DNA from 2 places in the Bacillus sp. Brlt_9 genome. Region 2 is predicted to be linked to the other one. Evidence: riboswitches for the same ligand, from Rfam matches in the RefSeq annotation. Region 2 holds a riboswitch; the other holds the start of a gene.
The links. Region 2 has a riboswitch for cyclic di-AMP ahead of VF726_RS28230 (hypothetical protein). Riboswitches for the same ligand answer to the same signal wherever they lie in the genome.
Positions count from the first base shown of each region.

Region 1: linked by a shared signal. The riboswitch ahead of VF726_RS03605 (APC family permease) and the one ahead of VF726_RS28230 (hypothetical protein) in region 2 are both predicted to bind cyclic di-AMP.

Region 1 is NZ_JAYJLO010000001.1:685,758-694,881, forward strand. It holds gene VF726_RS03570 (sensor histidine kinase) at 1-251, shown strand, start outside; gene VF726_RS03575 (peptidoglycan DD-metalloendopeptidase family protein) at 334-1,194, shown strand; gene VF726_RS03580 (Nramp family divalent metal transporter) at 1,252-2,547, opposite strand; gene trhO (oxygen-dependent tRNA uridine(34) hydroxylase TrhO) at 3,023-3,982, shown strand; gene VF726_RS03590 (hypothetical protein) at 4,166-5,641, opposite strand; gene panE (2-dehydropantoate 2-reductase) at 5,817-6,761, shown strand; gene VF726_RS03600 (hypothetical protein) at 6,817-6,945, opposite strand; cyclic di-AMP (ydaO/yuaA leader) riboswitch at 7,085-7,231, shown strand; gene VF726_RS03605 (APC family permease) at 7,376-9,124, shown strand, end outside.
Region 2 is NZ_JAYJLO010000012.1:63,557-72,680, reverse strand. It holds gene tenA (thiaminase II) at 1-80, shown strand, start outside; gene VF726_RS28275 (ABC transporter ATP-binding protein) at 49-798, shown strand; gene VF726_RS28270 (ABC transporter permease) at 798-1,550, shown strand; gene VF726_RS28265 (ABC transporter substrate-binding protein) at 1,547-2,548, shown strand; gene tenI (thiazole tautomerase TenI) at 2,559-3,179, shown strand; gene thiO (glycine oxidase ThiO) at 3,172-4,281, shown strand; gene thiS (sulfur carrier protein ThiS) at 4,297-4,500, shown strand; gene thiG (thiazole synthase) at 4,503-5,273, shown strand; gene VF726_RS28240 (thiazole biosynthesis adenylyltransferase ThiF) at 5,266-6,285, shown strand; gene thiD (bifunctional hydroxymethylpyrimidine kinase/phosphomethylpyrimidine kinase) at 6,292-7,113, shown strand; cyclic di-AMP (ydaO/yuaA leader) riboswitch at 7,199-7,346, shown strand; gene VF726_RS28230 (hypothetical protein) at 7,440-7,826, shown strand; gene VF726_RS28225 (hypothetical protein) at 7,843-8,073, shown strand; cyclic di-AMP (ydaO/yuaA leader) riboswitch at 8,335-8,480, shown strand; gene VF726_RS28220 (SipW-dependent-type signal peptide-containing protein) at 8,576-8,680, shown strand; gene kdpF (K(+)-transporting ATPase subunit F) at 8,677-8,757, shown strand; gene kdpA (potassium-transporting ATPase subunit KdpA) at 8,777-9,124, shown strand, end outside.

The DNA.
Region 1 (9,124 bases), on a different contig from region 2:
CTAAAAGAGACATGAATGTTGAAATAGAAATTAAAAATTTTGGACAGTGTATTCCGAATGAGAACCTTCCTTACGTTTTTGAGAAGTTTTATCGTGGTGAAAAATCACGTAGCTCTTATACGGGTGGAAAAGGGATGGGGCTTGCAATTGCGAGAAGTATAGCAGAGCTTCATAAAGGGGATATCACTGTGCGCAGTAACGAGAAAGAAACTGTTTTCACCATCGTTTTACCGCATTATAAAGAATTGTAAGAAATTCGTAAGTATTTCTTTTATATGTCGTAACTTTTACTTCGTATTATGTAGAACAAAGATATGAGAGTGGGGATACAACATGTGGAAGAAATATGTATTAATAATTTTCGTTGCGTTTTTAATTATAAGTTGGAGTGTAGTTTATTTAGCTAAAGGTTTTATATCAGTCATTTTTTGGTGGAGTATACAAGCCTTTAGCATAGTATCACTCTTTATTTTGATAGGATCAATATTACTATTTGTGTGGAAAGGCATTTTCAGAAAGCGAATAGATAGAATATTACTCTTCATCGTTCTTTTCTCTATAATTGGAGCTTGGCCTTTAGGGTGGTTTGCTAACATAGGGGGACTTGCTTACCCAGCAGATGTACATTCTATGAATCCTAAAGCAGTAGTTCGCTTTCCTTTGAATGAACGAGCATTAGTGGGATGGGGCGGTAATCGATTAGAAACGAACTATCATGTTATAAAACCAAATGAACGCTGGGCATATGATATTCTTATTCCGCCTGCTGAAGTGAAAAGTAGTAAGCTAGAGGATTATGGAATATATGGAGCCGAAGTAATGGCACCAGCTTCTGGAACAGTTGTATCTATCAATAATAATGAAAAAGATGTAGTTCCAGGAGAGGATGATTTTCAGTCAATGGCGGGGAATCATATTTATTTACGACTAGATGAATCAGGGACATTTATGGTTCTGGCCCATTTAAAGCAAGGATCAATTAAAGTTAAAGAAGGACAACATGTAAATGAAGGAGAATTACTTGCTCAGGTCGGTAACTCAGGAAGTTCAAGTGAGCCGCATTTGCATATTCATCATCAAAGGCAGGATCCATCCAAGGTAAGCATATTTCTTTCGGAAGGATTACCACTTTACTTTCGAACGGAAAAAGGTGCGATAATGCCAGAAAGAGGTACATACATAATTGGTAAGTAGAAGAGAATTACTTCGCTAAAAAAGGTATTCCCGTTTTTATTGGAATACCTTTTCTTATTACCCTGCAAAAGTTTGATACAACAAGAAAATATTTAAAACGATAACAAGTGCGGCAATGATCCACGCGATGAATGTTGTAATACGATGGTTAACGAGTGCACCCATTATTTTTTTACTACTTGTAAACATAATCAGTGGTACTAATGCAAAAGCAATGCCGAATGATAAGACAACTTGACTCATTACGAGAGCGTAAGTTGGATTCACGCCTAAAGCAATAATAACGAGAGGTGGAATCATTGTAATAAAGCGGCGTAAGTATAACGGAATATGCATTCGAATGAAACCTTGCATAATAATATCGCCTGACATTGTACCGACAGAAGAGCTGGATAGTCCTGCTGATAAGAGCCCAATTCCAAATAAAGCAGCTGATACTGGACCGACTAAAGTACTAAACTGGTTAAAAGCAACATCAAGGTCTTCAACATGCAAGCCGTTTTTAAAGAATAGTGCAGCTGCTACTATTAACATACTTGCGTTGATTGCTCCAGCGATAACCATTGCAATAATAATATCAATAAACTCGAAGCGGAAAATCTTTTTCTTTTGTTCATCATTTGTTCCGACTACGCGGCGCTGCGTTAAGGCAGAATGTAAATAAATTGCGTGTGGCATAACTGTCGCACCTAAAATTCCTGCTGCAAGTAATATACTGTCTACACCTTGGAATTTTGGAATGAAGAGCCCTGAAAGTAGAGGACTTAATTCCGGTTTTGCATAAAAGACTTGTACACCAAAAGCAATAACAACGATGAAAATCATTCCTGTTATGATAGCTTCTAATGGACGAAATCCTCTGCGTTGAAACTCAAGAATAATAAATGAGCCGACTGCTGTAATTAAAGCGGCAGGTAACATCGGAATTCCAAATAATAAATACAATCCGAGTGCTGCCCCGATAAATTCAGCTAAATCAGTAGCCATAATAACGAGTTCACCTTGTATCCATAAGCCGATGGATACAGGCTTTGGGAAGTTTTCTCGAGCTATTTCAGGAAGGTTCCTGCCTGTAGCAATTCCTAATTTAGCTGATAAAGTTTGGATTAATACAGCCATTAAATTAGAAGCGAGAATTACCCAGAGTAATAAATATCCATATTGTGATCCAGCGGCAATATTTGTCGCGAAATTGCCAGGATCAATATAAGCGACTGAAGCGATGAAAGCGGGACCTAAAAAGGGTAGTAGTCTTTTTAAACCTTTCGTTTGTCCGCTTAATGCTAAATGCGCTGATTGAACAGTTGTACTTTGAGAAGGGACTTGTTCATCTTTTGATATATCTTTATTCATAGTCGTTTTCCCCTTTGAAATGTTAACTTGATGAAATTATTGTAAGTATTCTTACTGTTTATTTCAATACATTTAAATGTATTGGTGATATTTTTATTTGAACACAAATGTTTCCTTAGTGCAAATTATATGCCTTTACGCAATTGATAGTGTGATGTTATAAAAAATTGGGAGTTTATGGTGTGATGACGTGGGGAAACATAATGAATTAAAGGGCTATTTTTGAAATTTATGTGAACATAAAGCCGATAATATAGCATATTAATTGATGGAATTGCATTTGTATGATATATAATATATTGGGATTGCAACATAACCACAGTGTTTTGGTGTGTAATCTTGTTTTTTATTTTTGTTAACTGATAGAAAATAGTATAAAGAAAAGAAAATGGGATTCATTTTCTTATTATATATGTTTTGATATGAACGTTAACTTATACATGATTTTAAAAATTAGATAGGTGGTAGAAACACATTGGCAACTACAAAACCATATAGAGTATTACTATATTACATGTACACAACAATTGAAAACCCAGAAGAATTCGCGGCAGAGCATTTAGCATTTTGTAATTCACTTGAATTAAAAGGTAGAATTCTTGTAGCAAAAGAAGGTATTAACGGAACTTGTTCTGGTACTGTAGAACAAACAGAGAAATACATGGAAGCGATGAACAATGATCCACGTTTTGACGGTATTGTATTTAAAATAGATGAAGAAGAGGGGCATGCATTCAAGAAAATGCACGTGCGTCCTCGTCCAGAATTAGTTACACTGCGTCTAGAAGATGACATTAACCCACACGAAATTACTGGTAAGTATTTAGAGCCAAAAGATTTTTATGAGGCAATGAAACAAGAAGACACAGTTATCATTGATGCACGAAATGATTATGAATTTGATTTAGGTCACTTTAAAGGTGCAATCAAACCTGATATTGAATCATTCCGTGAATTACCAGATTGGATTAGAGAAAACAAAGAAACGCTTGAAGGTAAAAAGATTTTAACTTATTGTACTGGCGGAATTCGTTGTGAGAAGTTCTCTGGTTGGTTAGTTCGTGAAGGTTACGAAGATGTAAGCCAGCTTCACGGCGGTATTGTAACGTACGGTAAAGACCCAGAAGTACAAGGTGAGCTTTGGGATGGACAATGTTACGTGTTCGATGAGCGTATCGCTGTACCAGTAAACCAAAAAGAACATGTTATTGTTGGTAAAGACCACTTTACAGGTGAACCTTGTGAGCGCTATGTAAACTGTTCAAATCCAGAATGTAACAAGAAAATTTTATGTTCTGAAGAAAACGAAGCGAAATATTTACGTGCATGTTCTCATGAATGTCGTGTAAGCCCACGTAATCGCTACGTAATACAACACGAATTAACTGAAGAGCAAGTAGCTGCTGCATTAGAGAAAATCGAAGCAGGGAAGTAAGCTAAATTAGTGTAAAAAAAGTACTCCAATTTTTAGTTTGGAGTACTTTTTTATGATGTATTTTTGTCAGTTATTGTCGGTAAGTCGATATGTTTTGAAAATCGCCGATATATTTCGAGTTGCGCTGATATAATCGAAAAACCGCTGATATAAATTTCACTCACTGAAATGCGCCACGCATTTTTAATTTTTATCATCTTTCTCTTTCACAGCAGAAAGAACAGTTTGTTTTACCCATGCTTTTCTTCGTTTATGTTGTAGACTCCATTGGTATAAACTTTGCGCACCTAAAATAAGTGAAATGACGATGCCGCTAATTGCTATTAAGAGTGCGAAAAATTCAAGTGGCGATGATATTTTGTTTGAATCGGTATTTCTTAAGAGATCAATCATAGTAAACCCTAACATTTGGCCTACTACAGAGTAGAGCGTTAAAATTAATAATAAAAGGCTATCTTTCTTAGCTGAGACATTTTCTTGATATTTAAACAAACTATCAAGATTTTGTTTTGCATTTGAGTATAACCCCTCGATGTTAAAAAGCTTTCTTAAGCGAAAGAAAATGTCTTCACTCTGTGATTGGGATACTAGCTCTAAAGAAAAGTAATTCGCCGTAAACGAATTGATTGAGTAAATTAATTTTTCTATTTCATTTGTATCTTGTTCAATGTTTAGTTCAGCATAAGCGTTCGCCATTTTTAATAAAACAATTTTATGAAATAGATTTAATAATAAAGCGTAATAAAACTCCCCATACATTTGACTCGCAAGTTTAATAAATTCGCGTTCTCCTTCATTTGTTACACATGTGAATATATGTTCTTCCATTATGAAATAGCGATTCGGAGCCCATCTTTGGTAAGCATGTTGTTTTAAATAATCATGAATATAAAGCAGATTATTTGCACTCACATATGCCTTGCCATCACTTGTTAACCCAGAAAGGCTGGAAGTACGATAAACATCCACTTCATTCAGTTCCATATCTTCTTTTATAGATAATAAAGTTTGAACGTACATTCTTTGGTCTTCAAAGAAAGGAAAGGTTTGAAAGTAAGAACTTCTTAATCTCTTCTTCTCAAAGAAATCTGTTACGCCATGAAATAAATAACCAAAAATGAATCTTTCCACTTGGGAATACTTTTTTCCATTACATTCAATACAAATCGTTTCATTTGTATCATTTTTAGTTTCAAGTACACGGAAGCGGGCGGCGAATTCAATTGCTTCTGATAATGTCATGTTTGGAGCGGTCTCTACTTCTGTCCGAATTGTTAAGAAGCCAAGCTCATAAGGACAAAGTGTTACGTCAATAGAATGAATCTTAAATGGAACGGAAATAAGATTTGTTGTTAAATGTCCAGTTAAGTTAAGGTCTTTAGAATAGCGCTGTAACCCCTTTTGATGCTCTGAATGAGGAAATAAAATTTTATTTGTAAATGAAAGATAGTATGCTTCCATATTTTGATGTGAAACTTGAAACTTTCCATAGTATGTATTTTCATTTTCAAGATGATCGAGTCGAAAAGGACGAAAGTCATTTTTCTGTAAGAAAGGGAACATATTTTGTTCATACCCAGTTTTAAAAGAAAACGGGAATATAAATTGAAATATAGCTGTTGTTACATCTTTTTCCTCGATTGTATGTATTGCCTCCATTTACATTGTTTCCTTTCCAAATATGCTATAAAAACAACATGCCCAAATTCATTTGAAAATAACCACTGTTTTATACTTGATTAAGAATGAAAATTCAGCTTATTTAGTAGGGGACATGTATAATGTTATGTATACTGAATGTTATAAAATTGTATTTTGAAAAGGGGGATGTTGTATGCGTATTTTAGTATTAGGAGCGGGAGGCGTTGGAGGATTTTTTGGTGGCCGATTAGTCGAAAAAGGGGAAGATGTTACGTTTCTTGTTCGTAGTAAACGTAAAAAACAATTGGAGGAAAGAGGACTTGTAATCAGAAGTATTAACGGTGATTTTTCCTTCCAACCGAAATTAATAACGAAAGAAGATCAAACTGCTCCATTTGATGTGATTCTATTTTCAACAAAAGCGTATCACTTAAACGAGGCAGTTCAAGATTTGAAACCGTTTGTTGGCGAAAGTACTGTAATCATTCCGTTGCTAAATGGTATCGCTCATTTATCACTATTACAAAAGGAACTCGGTGAGGATAAAGTAATTGGCGGTTTATGCTTTATCGAGACGACGTTAAACGATCAAGGAGAAATTGTACAAACTAGCGCTGCCAACAGACTTGTGTTTGGAGAAATGAAGTCTCAAGATTCAGAGAGAATAAAGCATATTTCTAAAGCATTTGCAGGTACGAAATCTAGTTTTATTTTAAGTGAAAACATTATGCAAGATATGTGGCATAAATATTTATTTATTACTGTAATGTCAGGTGTGACAACATTAATGCGGGCACCGATAGGACCGATTCGTGAAAGCAAAGGTGGACGCGATTTTATCCAAAACTTATTTGAAGAATGTATGCAAATTATGAGATGTGTAGGAGCACCAATTAAAGATAATATTGTCCAAGAACATATGAAAACAATTGATAAAATTTCGTATAATATGAAGTCATCGATGCAGCGTGATATGGAAAAAGGTTCGTCTATTGAAGCGAAGCACTTACAAGGATACTTACTAGATGTAGCGGAACAATTTTCTATAGAAGCACCATTATTAGGATCAGTATATCAAAATTTGAAAGTGTATGAAGAAATGACCTCTAACAAATCAGCAATACAATTGGATGTATGAAAAAATAAAAAAGAAAGCAATATATAAGTGTATTGCTTTCTTTTTTTATGACAAATCATTTATTTCTTTTTGTTCTATCTGTCAAATTTATTTCCTGTTCACGTTTACCGTATAATTGATTAATTTCATTTGCTAATGCATCTAAATAGGAATCGGAAAAAATAGGCTTCTTTTCTTTAGTCATATAGGTCTCCTTTATTGATTTTTTAGTATTCATTATGTATATTTACCGGCGGATTATGCGCAATCATTTTAATTTTTTCTTTTTAAAAATTTTTGTTTACATTTTGAAAATAAAGGAGTATTATAATCCACAGTTTCAATTTTCTAAATCGCTGAAACCGCATGGTGCGGGGGACCCGTTCTTATGGATTAGTTCTTAATCCAATGGGGTGAATCCTTGAAAAAGGTAGGGCTACTCATAGGCCCGAATCCGACAGCTAACCTCGTAAGCGTTATATTGAGAAGGAAGGTGGAGCTTGTGCGACAAAAAATATAATGTCTACAAGTCTATTTCGTTATGGCTTGTAGACATTTTTTGTTTTCTGAAGAAATCGTTTATCCGCTATAACTAGCAGAAAAGTTCGTACAAAATTATTGGAGAGTGGACAGCAGTGGTTTCATCTATTAAAAGATTTTTAATTGGAAGACCGTTAAAATCAACAGAGCTTGGAGAACAGAAGCTTAATAAAACGAAAGCTTTAGCTATTTTATCTTCTGACGCATTGTCATCAGTTGCTTACGGTCCAGAGCAAATTTTAATTGCTTTAGCAGGTGTTGGAGCGATCGCTTATTGGTATTCCATTCCAATCGCTGTTGGGGTATTAGTATTATTGACGGCCCTTATTTTATCTTATCGTCAAATTATTTTTGCTTATCCGCATGGCGGGGGCGCGTATGTTGTATCAAAAGAAAATTTAGGGATGAATCCAGGCTTAATTGCTGGAGGATCTTTATTAGTTGACTATATTTTAACTGTTGCAGTAAGTGTGTCTGCAGGTACAGATGCGCTCACATCTGCTTTTCCTAGTTTACATGCACATAATGTAATCATTGCGATTATATTTGTTATATTTATTACCATCTTAAATTTAAGAGGTGTAACGGAATCAGCTTCCGTTTTAGCATATCCTGTTTATTTATTCGTTTTGGCACTATTTATATTAATTGGTGTAGGGATATACAATATTTTAACGGGGCACGTGTCACCAACTTTACACACGCCGATTGGAACACCAGTTGCAGGGATTAGTTTATTTTTATTACTAAGAGCATTTGCATCAGGTAGTTCTGCTTTAACAGGTGTTGAAGCAATTTCAAATGCAATTCCGAACTTTAAAGATCCTGCGCCAAACAATGCAGCGAAAACATTGCTTGCAATGGGTGCATTACTTGCAGTTTTATTTTCAGGAATTGTGTTCTTAGCTTATTATTACGGAATTTCTCCAAGTAAAGAAGTAACAGTTGTTTCACAAATTGCTGAACAAACATTTGGACGTAATTTCATGTACTATTTCATACAAGGTACAACTGCTTTAATATTAATTCTTGCTGCTAATACAGGTTATTCTGCATTCCCACTATTAGCAGTTAATCTTGCAAAAGATAAGTTTATACCGAGAATGTTTATGATTAGAGGAGACCGCCTAGGATACTCAAACGGAATTATTATACTTGGAATCGCATCGATTATTTTAATTGTAGCTTTCCAAGGACAAACGGAACATTTAATTCCGTTATACGCAGTAGGTGTATTTATTCCGTTTACCCTTTCTCAAACGGGTATGGTATTAAAATGGCTTCGTGAAAAACCTGAAGGATGGGCTTTGAGATTAACGGTCAATTTAATAGGAGCAGTCATTAGTTTTATCGTAATGAGTATGTTCTTTTTAACTAAATTCGCACAAGTTTGGTCGATCCTTATATTCTTACCTGCAATCATATTCCTGTTCCACCGAATTAAGAAGCATTATGATGCAGTAGGCGATCAATTAAGTTTAAAAACTTGTGAGAGAATTGTTCCAATAGAAGGAAATGTAATCGTCGTTCCTGTAGCTGGTATGACACATGTAGTAGAGAATTCATTAAATTATGCGAAGTCTCTTTCTGCAGATCAAGTTATCGCTGTATATGTTGCTTTTGACAGGGAAGAGGAAAAGAAATTTGAAGAGAAATGGAAGAAGTGGCAACCTGAAGTAAGACTTGTTACGTTACATTCTCATTATAGAAGTATTCTTCAACCGCTAACAAAGTTTATTGATACAGTGCAATATAAAGCGAGTGAATCAAATTACCGAGTAACTGTAGTTATACCACAGTTCATTCCGAAAAAAGGTTGGCATAACATTCTTCATAATCAATCT
Region 2 (9,124 bases):
TTGAATATTTATTCTGGGATATGTCCTACCGTAAGGAGATGTGGGGATTTGAGGAGCAAGAACATACTACAGTTTCATAATGTTTCTTTTCATTATGATGAGAAACCAATCATCAATGAATTAAATGCTTCTATACAAGATAAAGAGTTTGTAAGTATTATTGGACCGAGTGGATGCGGGAAAAGTACTCTATTTCGCCTTATTACAGGTTTAGAAGAAGCAAGTACTGGGCAGATAGAGCTGACAGAAACAAAGAGCCATCCTGTAGGGTATATGCCTCAAAAAGATATGCTCTTGCCGTGGAGAACGATTATTGAGAATGCTGCTCTGCCGCTAGAGTGCCAAGGTGTACAGAAGAAAGAAGCACAAATAAAGGCAAAGGAACTGCTACATAAATTTGGCTTACAAGGGTATGAGACAAAGTATCCGAAAGATTTATCTGGTGGTATGAGGCAACGTGTATCCTTTATTCGAACTTTATTAACAGGCGGGGAGATATTGTTGTTAGATGAACCATTTAGCGCGCTGGATGCTTTAACGAAGACATCTTTGCAAGAATGGTTGTTTGAACAATGGAAAGAGTGGAAAAAAACAATTTTATTTATCACTCATGATGTGGAAGAAGCATTGTTTCTTTCTAATCGAATTTTGGTAATAGAGCAGCAACCGATAACTACTTTAACCGAGAGGGTTGTACCGCTTGATTGTAATCGGACAAGAAAAGATTTATATAAGCCTGAAGTGTTAGCGCTTAAAGATGAGCTTCTTAGTATGTTACAAAGGCAGGTACTCGTATGATGAACCGGCTGAAGGAGCTATTACCCGCCCTTACACTTTCTAGTATCTTACTTGCCCTTTGGGAAGTAGGCGCAAGAATTGTAGATGAAATGTACATTTTACCGTCACCGTCTGCAATTGTAATGAAGATATGGAAACTAAAAGATATATTATTTACGGTTCATTTGCTGGCAACATTATACGTCGTTTTAATAGGAGTGGCTATTTCTATCGTACTTGGGGTAGGGTTAGCGATGTTAATGAATGCGAGTAATTGGATGGAGAGAGCATTTTATCCATTATTGGTGGCTTCACAAACGATTCCTATTACAGCGCTTGCTCCGCTTTTCGTTTTATGGTTTGGATATACGATTTGGAGTAAGGTCGTTGTTACGGTTTTAATTACGTTTTTCCCAATTGCAGTCAATACGTATGATGGACTACGCAGTACGAAAAAAGAATGGGAAGAGCTTTTAGTTACGTACGGGGCAACGAAAAAAGATGTTTTTCTTAAATTAAAGTTACCATCTGCTCTTCCTTATTTTTTCTCAGCTTTAAAAATTGCAGTTCCGCTTAGTGTAATTGGGGCAGCAATTGGTGAATGGCTCGGTGCACAAGCTGGGCTAGGGTATTTCAGTAAAAGAATGATGACGCAGTTAGACGGAGCAGGTGTATTTGCACCCATTGTATTGTTATCATTATTAGCTATTTTCTTCGTCATACTTATTTCGATATTAGAAAAGAAATTCATTAGTTGGAGGAAGTATTCATGAAATTATTAAAACGCATCTTTGTGTTCACATTATTAGTTGCAATGATCGCTGGATGTTCTAGTAATTCAGCACCAGATAAGAGTAAAAAAGAAAAAGAAATAACGGTCATGCTTGATTGGTACCCAAATGCGGTACATAGCTTTATTTATGCGGCAATTGAAAAAGGCTACTTTAAAGAAGAAGGTGTAAAGGTGAATATTAAATTCCCTTCCAATCCGACTGACCCATTAACTTTAGCCGCTGCAGGAAAAGTAACAGTGGGCTTATATTATCAGCCTGATGTTGTCATGGCAAAAGCAAATGAACAAATTCCAGTGAAATCAATTGGAGCTGTCGTACGTTCACCATTAAATCATGTTGTATCGCTGAAGTCAGCAGGCATTCAATCGCCGAAAGATTTAGAGGGGAAAACAGTTGGATATTCTGGAACACCTTTAAGTGAGATGTACTTAAAAACGATGGTAAAAGAAGCTGGTGGTAATCCAGATACAGTGAAAGTAGTCGATGTTGGCTTTGATTTAGTACCGGCACTAATTACAAAAAAAGTGGATGCGGTAACAGGGGCATACATTAACCATGAAGTACCTGTTATGCGTCATGAAGGTCATGAACCAGCATACTTTAATCCAGCTGATTATGGTGTACCGAATTATCATGAACTTGTATTTGTAACTGGTGATAAAACGTTGAAGAAAGATAAAGAAGCGCTGCAAGCTTTCTTACGTGGCACGAAAAAAGGCTATGATTTTATGAAGAAAAATCCAGATGAAGCATTAAATATTTTATTAAATCATCAAGAAAAAGAAAATTTCCCGCTTGTACCAGAAGTTGAAAAAGAAAGTATGAAAATTTTATTAGAGAAGATGGAAACGAAAGATGAGCCATTCTTATCAGATTCAAAAGAATCATGGGAGAAACAAAATAAATGGCTGAAAGATAAAGGGATGACAAAAGAAATCGTTCCGGCCGATGATTTATTCGAAACCATTTTAAAGTAGGCGAATGAATATGAAAAATGAGCTTCATGTAATCTCAAATGGTCACATGTCATTCGAAGAGTTAGTAAATATAGCGATGCAAATTGAAAGTGAAATTGATTATTTGCATATTCGTGAGCGTGAGAAAAGTACGAAGGAATTGTATGAAGGTGTGGAAAGTCTTTTGAAGAAAGGCTTTCCGGCATCGAAAATAGTGATAAACGATCGAATTGATATTGCTATTTTATTAAACATTCCGCGCGTGCAGCTAGGATATCGAAGCGCAGATGTAAGGTCAGTGAAAGAAAAGTTTTCTTATTTGCATGTCGGTTATTCTGTGCATTCTTTAGAAGAGGCGATTGATGCATTTAAGAATGGAGCGGATTCACTCGTCTATGGTCATGTATTTCCGACAGATTGCAAAAAAGGTGTACCAGCGAGAGGGCTTGAAGAAATTTCAAACATTGCAAAGTGTTTATCCATACCGATTACAGCAATTGGAGGAATCACCACGGAAAACATCGGGGATGTTCTTACTAACGGCGTCAGTGGTATTGCTGTTATGTCTGGGATTATAAGTAGTAGTAACCCGTATAGCAAAGCGAAATCTTATAAGGAATCAATAAGAAAGTGGGCGGAAAAACATGTGTAAGAAGTATGATGTAGCGATAATTGGCGGTGGTGTAATTGGTAGTTCAGTTGCACATTTTCTAGCAGAAAGAGGACATAAAGTAGCGATTGTAGAGAAGGAACAGATTGCATCTGAAGCCTCAAAAGCAGCGGCTGGCCTGCTTGGTGTTCAGGCAGAATGGGATGAATATGACCCGCTATTTGAACTTGCGAGAGAAAGCCGTGCTATATTTCCACAACTTGCAGAAGTTTTACGTGAAAAAACAGGCATCGATATTGGGTATGAAGAGAAAGGCATTTATCGCATTGCTCAAAATGAAGAAGAGAAGGAAAGAATTCTTCATATTATGGATTGGCAGCAGAAAACCGGTGAAGATTCTTACTTTCTAGCGGGAGATCGTTTGCGAGAGAAAGAGCCATTTCTTTCTGAGTCAATTATAGGGGCTGTATATTATCCGAAAGATGGCCATGTTATCGCACCAGAGCTTACGAAAGCATTCGCACATTCTGCATCATTTTCGGGTGCTGATATATATGAACAGACAGAGGTGTTTGATATTTGTATTGAAAATAATAAAGTGACTGGAATTGAGACAAGCGAAGGTATGATCACTTGCGAAAAAGTTGTGATTGCGGGTGGCTCATGGAGCACGAAGTTACTAGGTTATTTTCACCGCGAATGGGGTACATATCCAGTTAAAGGAGAAGTAGTAGCGGTAAGAAGTAGAAAACCACTTTTAAAGGCGCCTATTTTCCAAGAAAGATTTTATATTGCACCAAAGCGCGGCGGACGTTACGTAATTGGAGCAACGATGAAGCCCCGTACGTTCAATAAAACTGTGCAACCAGAAAGTATTACTTCTATATTAGAGCGCGCGTATACAATATTGCCAGCATTAAAAGAAGCGGAATGGGAAAGTGCATGGGCAGGATTAAGACCACAATCAAATCATGAAGCTCCTTATATGGGAGAGCATGAAGAAATAAAAGGTTTATATGCTTGCACGGGACATTATCGAAACGGCATTTTATTAAGTCCTGTTTCTGGTCAGTATATGGCGGATTTAATAGAAGGAAAGCAGGCGAATCACTTGTTAGATTCATTGCTTTCTAAAACAGTTTAGAAAGGGGATGGAAGTTTGAATTTAAAAATTAATGGTAATCAAATTGAAGTGCCAGAGAGTGTAAAAACAGTAGCTGAGCTACTTACACATTTAGAGTTGGAAAACAGAATTGTTGTAGTAGAGCGTAATAAAGATATTTTACAAAAAGATGATCATACAGATACATCTGTTTTTGATGGAGACCAAATTGAGATTGTAACTTTCGTAGGAGGCGGTTGATTATGTTAAACATTGGACCATTTTCATTTCATTCTAGACTTTTATTAGGAACAGGAAAATTCCCTGATTTTGATGTACAGCAAAAGGCAATTGATGTATCTGAGGCTGAGGTTTTAACGTTCGCAGTACGTCGTATGGATATATTCGATGCAAAGCAGCCTAATTTATTAGAGAAACTTGATGTGAAAAAATATACGTTATTACCGAATACAGCTGGAGCAAAAAATGCTGAAGAAGCTGTTCGTATTGCAAAATTAGCAAAAGCTTCAGGGCTTTGCGACATGATTAAAGTAGAAGTTATAGGTGATGATAGAACGTTATTACCTGATCCGGTAGAAACATTGAGAGCATCTGAAATGTTACTAGAAGAAGGATTCATCGTACTTCCGTACACATCTGATGATGTTGTATTAGCACGTAAATTACAAGAACTAGGTGTGCATGCAATTATGCCAGGAGCATCACCGATTGGATCAGGGCTTGGTATTGTAAATCCGTTAAATTTAAGCTTCATTATTGAACAAGCGACAGTACCAGTTATTGTTGACGCTGGTATTGGTAGTCCAGCCGATGCAGCATTTGCGATGGAACTAGGAGCCGATGGTGTGTTATTAAATACTGCTGTGTCAGGAGCAAAAGATCCTATTAAAATGGCATCCGCAATGAAATTAGGTATTGAGGCAGGCCGTTTAGGATTTGAGGCAGGTCGTATTGCACGTAAACGTTGTGCAACAGCAAGTAGTCCTTTAGAAGGAATGAGCGTAGTTGAATAATCGATATTCTCGCCAAGAACTATTTTCTCCAATTGGAGAAGAAGGGCAACGAAAGATAAGAGAAAAGCATGTACTCATTATCGGTGCAGGTGCATTAGGTAGTGCAAATGCAGAGATGTTTGTAAGAGCTGGTGTAGGCGCAGTAACGATTGTTGACCGAGATTATGTCGATTGGAGTAATTTACAAAGGCAGCAATTGTATGCAGAGAGTGATGTGGAAAATAATCTTCCGAAGGCTGTAGCGGCAAAAAAACGTCTAGAAGAGATCAATCGTGAAGTAAGGGTAGAAGCTCTCGTTCAAGACGTAACAGCTGAGGAATTAGAAGAACTTGTTACAAACGTTAATGTAATTATTGATGCAACTGATAATTTTGAAACGCGTTTTATTGTAAATGATATAGCACAAAAGTATTCTATTCCATGGGTTTATGGAGCATGTGTAGGGAGTTACGGCCTTTCTTACACAATTCTTCCTAGTAAAACACCATGTTTATCATGTTTACTACAATCGATTCCGCTTGGCGGAGCGACATGTGATACAGCGGGCATTATATCGCCTGCTGTATCTCTCGTCGTTTCTCATCAAGTTACAGAAGCTCTTAAATTGTTAGTGGAAGATTACGAATCACTGCGAGATGGACTTGTGTCATTTGATGTATGGAAGAATGAATATTCATGTATGAATGTGCAAAAGCTTCGTAAACACAATTGTCCTTCGTGCGGAGAGAATGCGATATATCCGTATTTAAATAAAGAAAACACATCGAAAACAGCAGTTTTATGCGGGAGAAATACAGTTCAAATTAGACCACCTCATAAAGAGGAAATGGATTTTGAACGATATAAAGAGCTGCTGGATGATCGTGTGAATGATTTAAATGTAAATCCATATTTATTATCATTTTCTGTGGAAGAAAAGAGATTAGTTGCTTTCAAAGATGGACGTGTACTTGTACATGGAACGAAAGATATAAGCGAAGCAAAAACGATTTATCATCGCTATTTTGGATAGAAAAGGATGAGTGGGATGAAAGTAAATAAAGCTTTAACAATTGCAGGATCTGATAGTGGCGGTGGTGCTGGCATTCAAGCAGATTTAAAAACATTCCAAGAGCTTGGTGTGTACGGGATGACGGCTATTACGGCAATTACTGCTCAAAACACGCTTGGCGTTCAAGGGGTATATCCAGTTCCGTTAGAAGGTATTACGGAACAGTTGAATTCAATTGGTACGGATTTAACACCAAATGCTGTGAAACTAGGCATGTTATTTAGTAGTGAAATTATTCAAATTGTAGCAGAACATATTAATAAATTTGGCTGGAATAATATTGTACTAGACCCTGTTATGATTGCTAAGGGCGGTGCATCATTATTACAACAAGAAGCAGTGCAAGCATTAAAAGAATATTTATTACCAGTAGCAACGGTTGTAACACCGAACGTTCCTGAAGCAGAAGTGTTAACTGGACTGGAGATTCATAATGTTGAAGATAGTAAGGAAGCTGCGAAAGTACTGCATGAATTAGGTGCGAAATACGTGCTTATGAAGGGTGGACATGCAGAATATCAAGGTAATGAAGTAATTGATTTACTCTTTGATGGTGAGCAGTTTATTGAATTTAGAAGTGAACGGATTCCTTCAAAGCAAACACACGGAAGTGGGTGTACATTTGCTTCAGCGGTTACAGCAGGACTTGCGAAAGGATACTCAATTGAAGAGGCAGTTCAAGAAGCAAAACAATTTATTAGTATAGCAATTGAAGAGCCGCTAAATATTGGGAGTGGTCATGGGCCGACGAATCATTTTGCGTATAAATTGAATAAAGCGCATGTGTAGGTAAGAAAAAAGTCAGTTGTATAACTGGCTTTTTTTTCTGTTTACTTTTTCCAAATATAGGAGTAACATATCAGCCAGAATATATTTTTGTAATACGCTGAGTCCAATTATATGGAGCGGAGGAACCAATTTGTGCAGTGTCACTAGGGGTGAATCTTTCAATTTTGAAAGTAGGGCTACTCTCAAAGTCCGAATCCGACAGCTAACTTCGTAAGCGTCTTGAGAGAGGACGGTGCCATGATGGATACATCACTTCATCAATCTGATTAGTATAGGGGAATATCAATCTATGTTTGAGTTCTTTTATGCTAAGGAGGATGAGGTACATGGAGCTAACACTTATTTGTGTTGGAGAAGAAAGCAAGGTAAATAGTTTAGTAGATTTAGTAGCTTTTCAACATGAGTTAATTATTTTTACAGCAAATGAAGAGATAGCGGCTGAAGTTAGGAATTGCGGGTTTGATTGGACGTATAATTGTAGTCAGAAGCAGGATTTTACTAGTATTTGTGAGTGTATTAAGAAGGTGATTTTACTAGGTGATGAGCTGCCAATCGTTAGCTTCTTTACAGAACACATTCGCTTTTCTTTTCAAGCACCTATTACTGTTGTTACAAGGAATAAACGATATCCAGCGAGGCTCTATGAAACAATTGGAGCTACATTTGTCGTGTTTACGAATTGTGATAATATTTCTTTTTTATTTTTTGAATAGGGCGGGGGAAAAGAAGATGAATGTGTTGTTACTAGGAGATATAGCGAATCGTTGGGCGGTATCGGTAGAGCGAGTTCAAGAATTGGTGGTGCTCGATCCTATTTTTCCAAGGCCCTATATTATATTGCCATCGAAAGACGCTTTATATTTAAAAACAGATGTTATCGAATATGAGCAGCTACATGCAGAATTGTCACAAGTTTATATTCGCGGGAGAAATTTGCGTACATTTTTACGAGGAGAATAAAAGTTGAATGAAAAAAGAGCGAATGCTAAGTGCAACAAGCTATGCACTGTATGTCATTCGCTCTTTTTATTTCGTATTTAAAATATCATTTCTATGAAAAAGAAAGAAAAGACGAGAAAATAGATGAAAGAATATTAATAACACTCAATGTAAGCGTTTAAATAGATGGATATTTTCTTATTTTCAGTAATTTGCCTCTTTACAAGTGAAATATAGAGGAGTATATTTACTCTCATAAATCATTCATAAAATTTCCAAAAAAACCTAAAATCGCTGAGTTCCAGAAATGGAGCGGGGGAACCAATTTTGTGCATCGTCACTTGGGGTGAATCTTTCAGTTTTGAAAGTAGGGCTACTCTTTAGGCCCGAATCCGACAGCTAACCTCGTAAGCGTTTAGAGAGGAGGTTTACTTTTTGTTGTTCATTTTTTGAACACTGAGTAGAGCTCAGTGTTCTTTTTTAATATTTAATTGGTAAAATTTAACAAAAGTGAGGGGTAGCTATGTTAGATGTTGTAATGATCGGGATTTTTGTTGTGTTAGTCGCATCGATGGCAAGTCTTGCAAGTTGGTCAGATAAAGTTGTGAAAGAAGGGAAGAAATCATGACGATTGCCTTATCGATTATTGTTGCAGCAATTACGGTGTACTTAGTGTATGCATTATTAAATCCGGAAAAGTTTTAATTAGGGGGAGTCATTCATTATGATCTGGGTCGCAGTTGTTATTACAATGTTGTTGTTTATTCTTGTGGCAAAGCCAACGGGAATTTATTTAGAGAAAGCTTTTCAAGGTAGTAAAAAGCTAGATAAAGTATTCGGGCCTTTTGAAAAACTTATTTTTAAAATTACGGGTGTAAAAGAATACAATCAAACGTGGAAACAGTACGCACTATCATTAGTTTTATTAAATGGATTTATGATCGTTGTCGTATATTTCATTTTCAGACTACAAGGAGTATTGCCATTAAATCCAGCACACATTGAAGGAATGGAGCCTACGCTCGCTTTTAATACAGCAATTAGTTTTATGGCCGATACAAACTTACAGCAT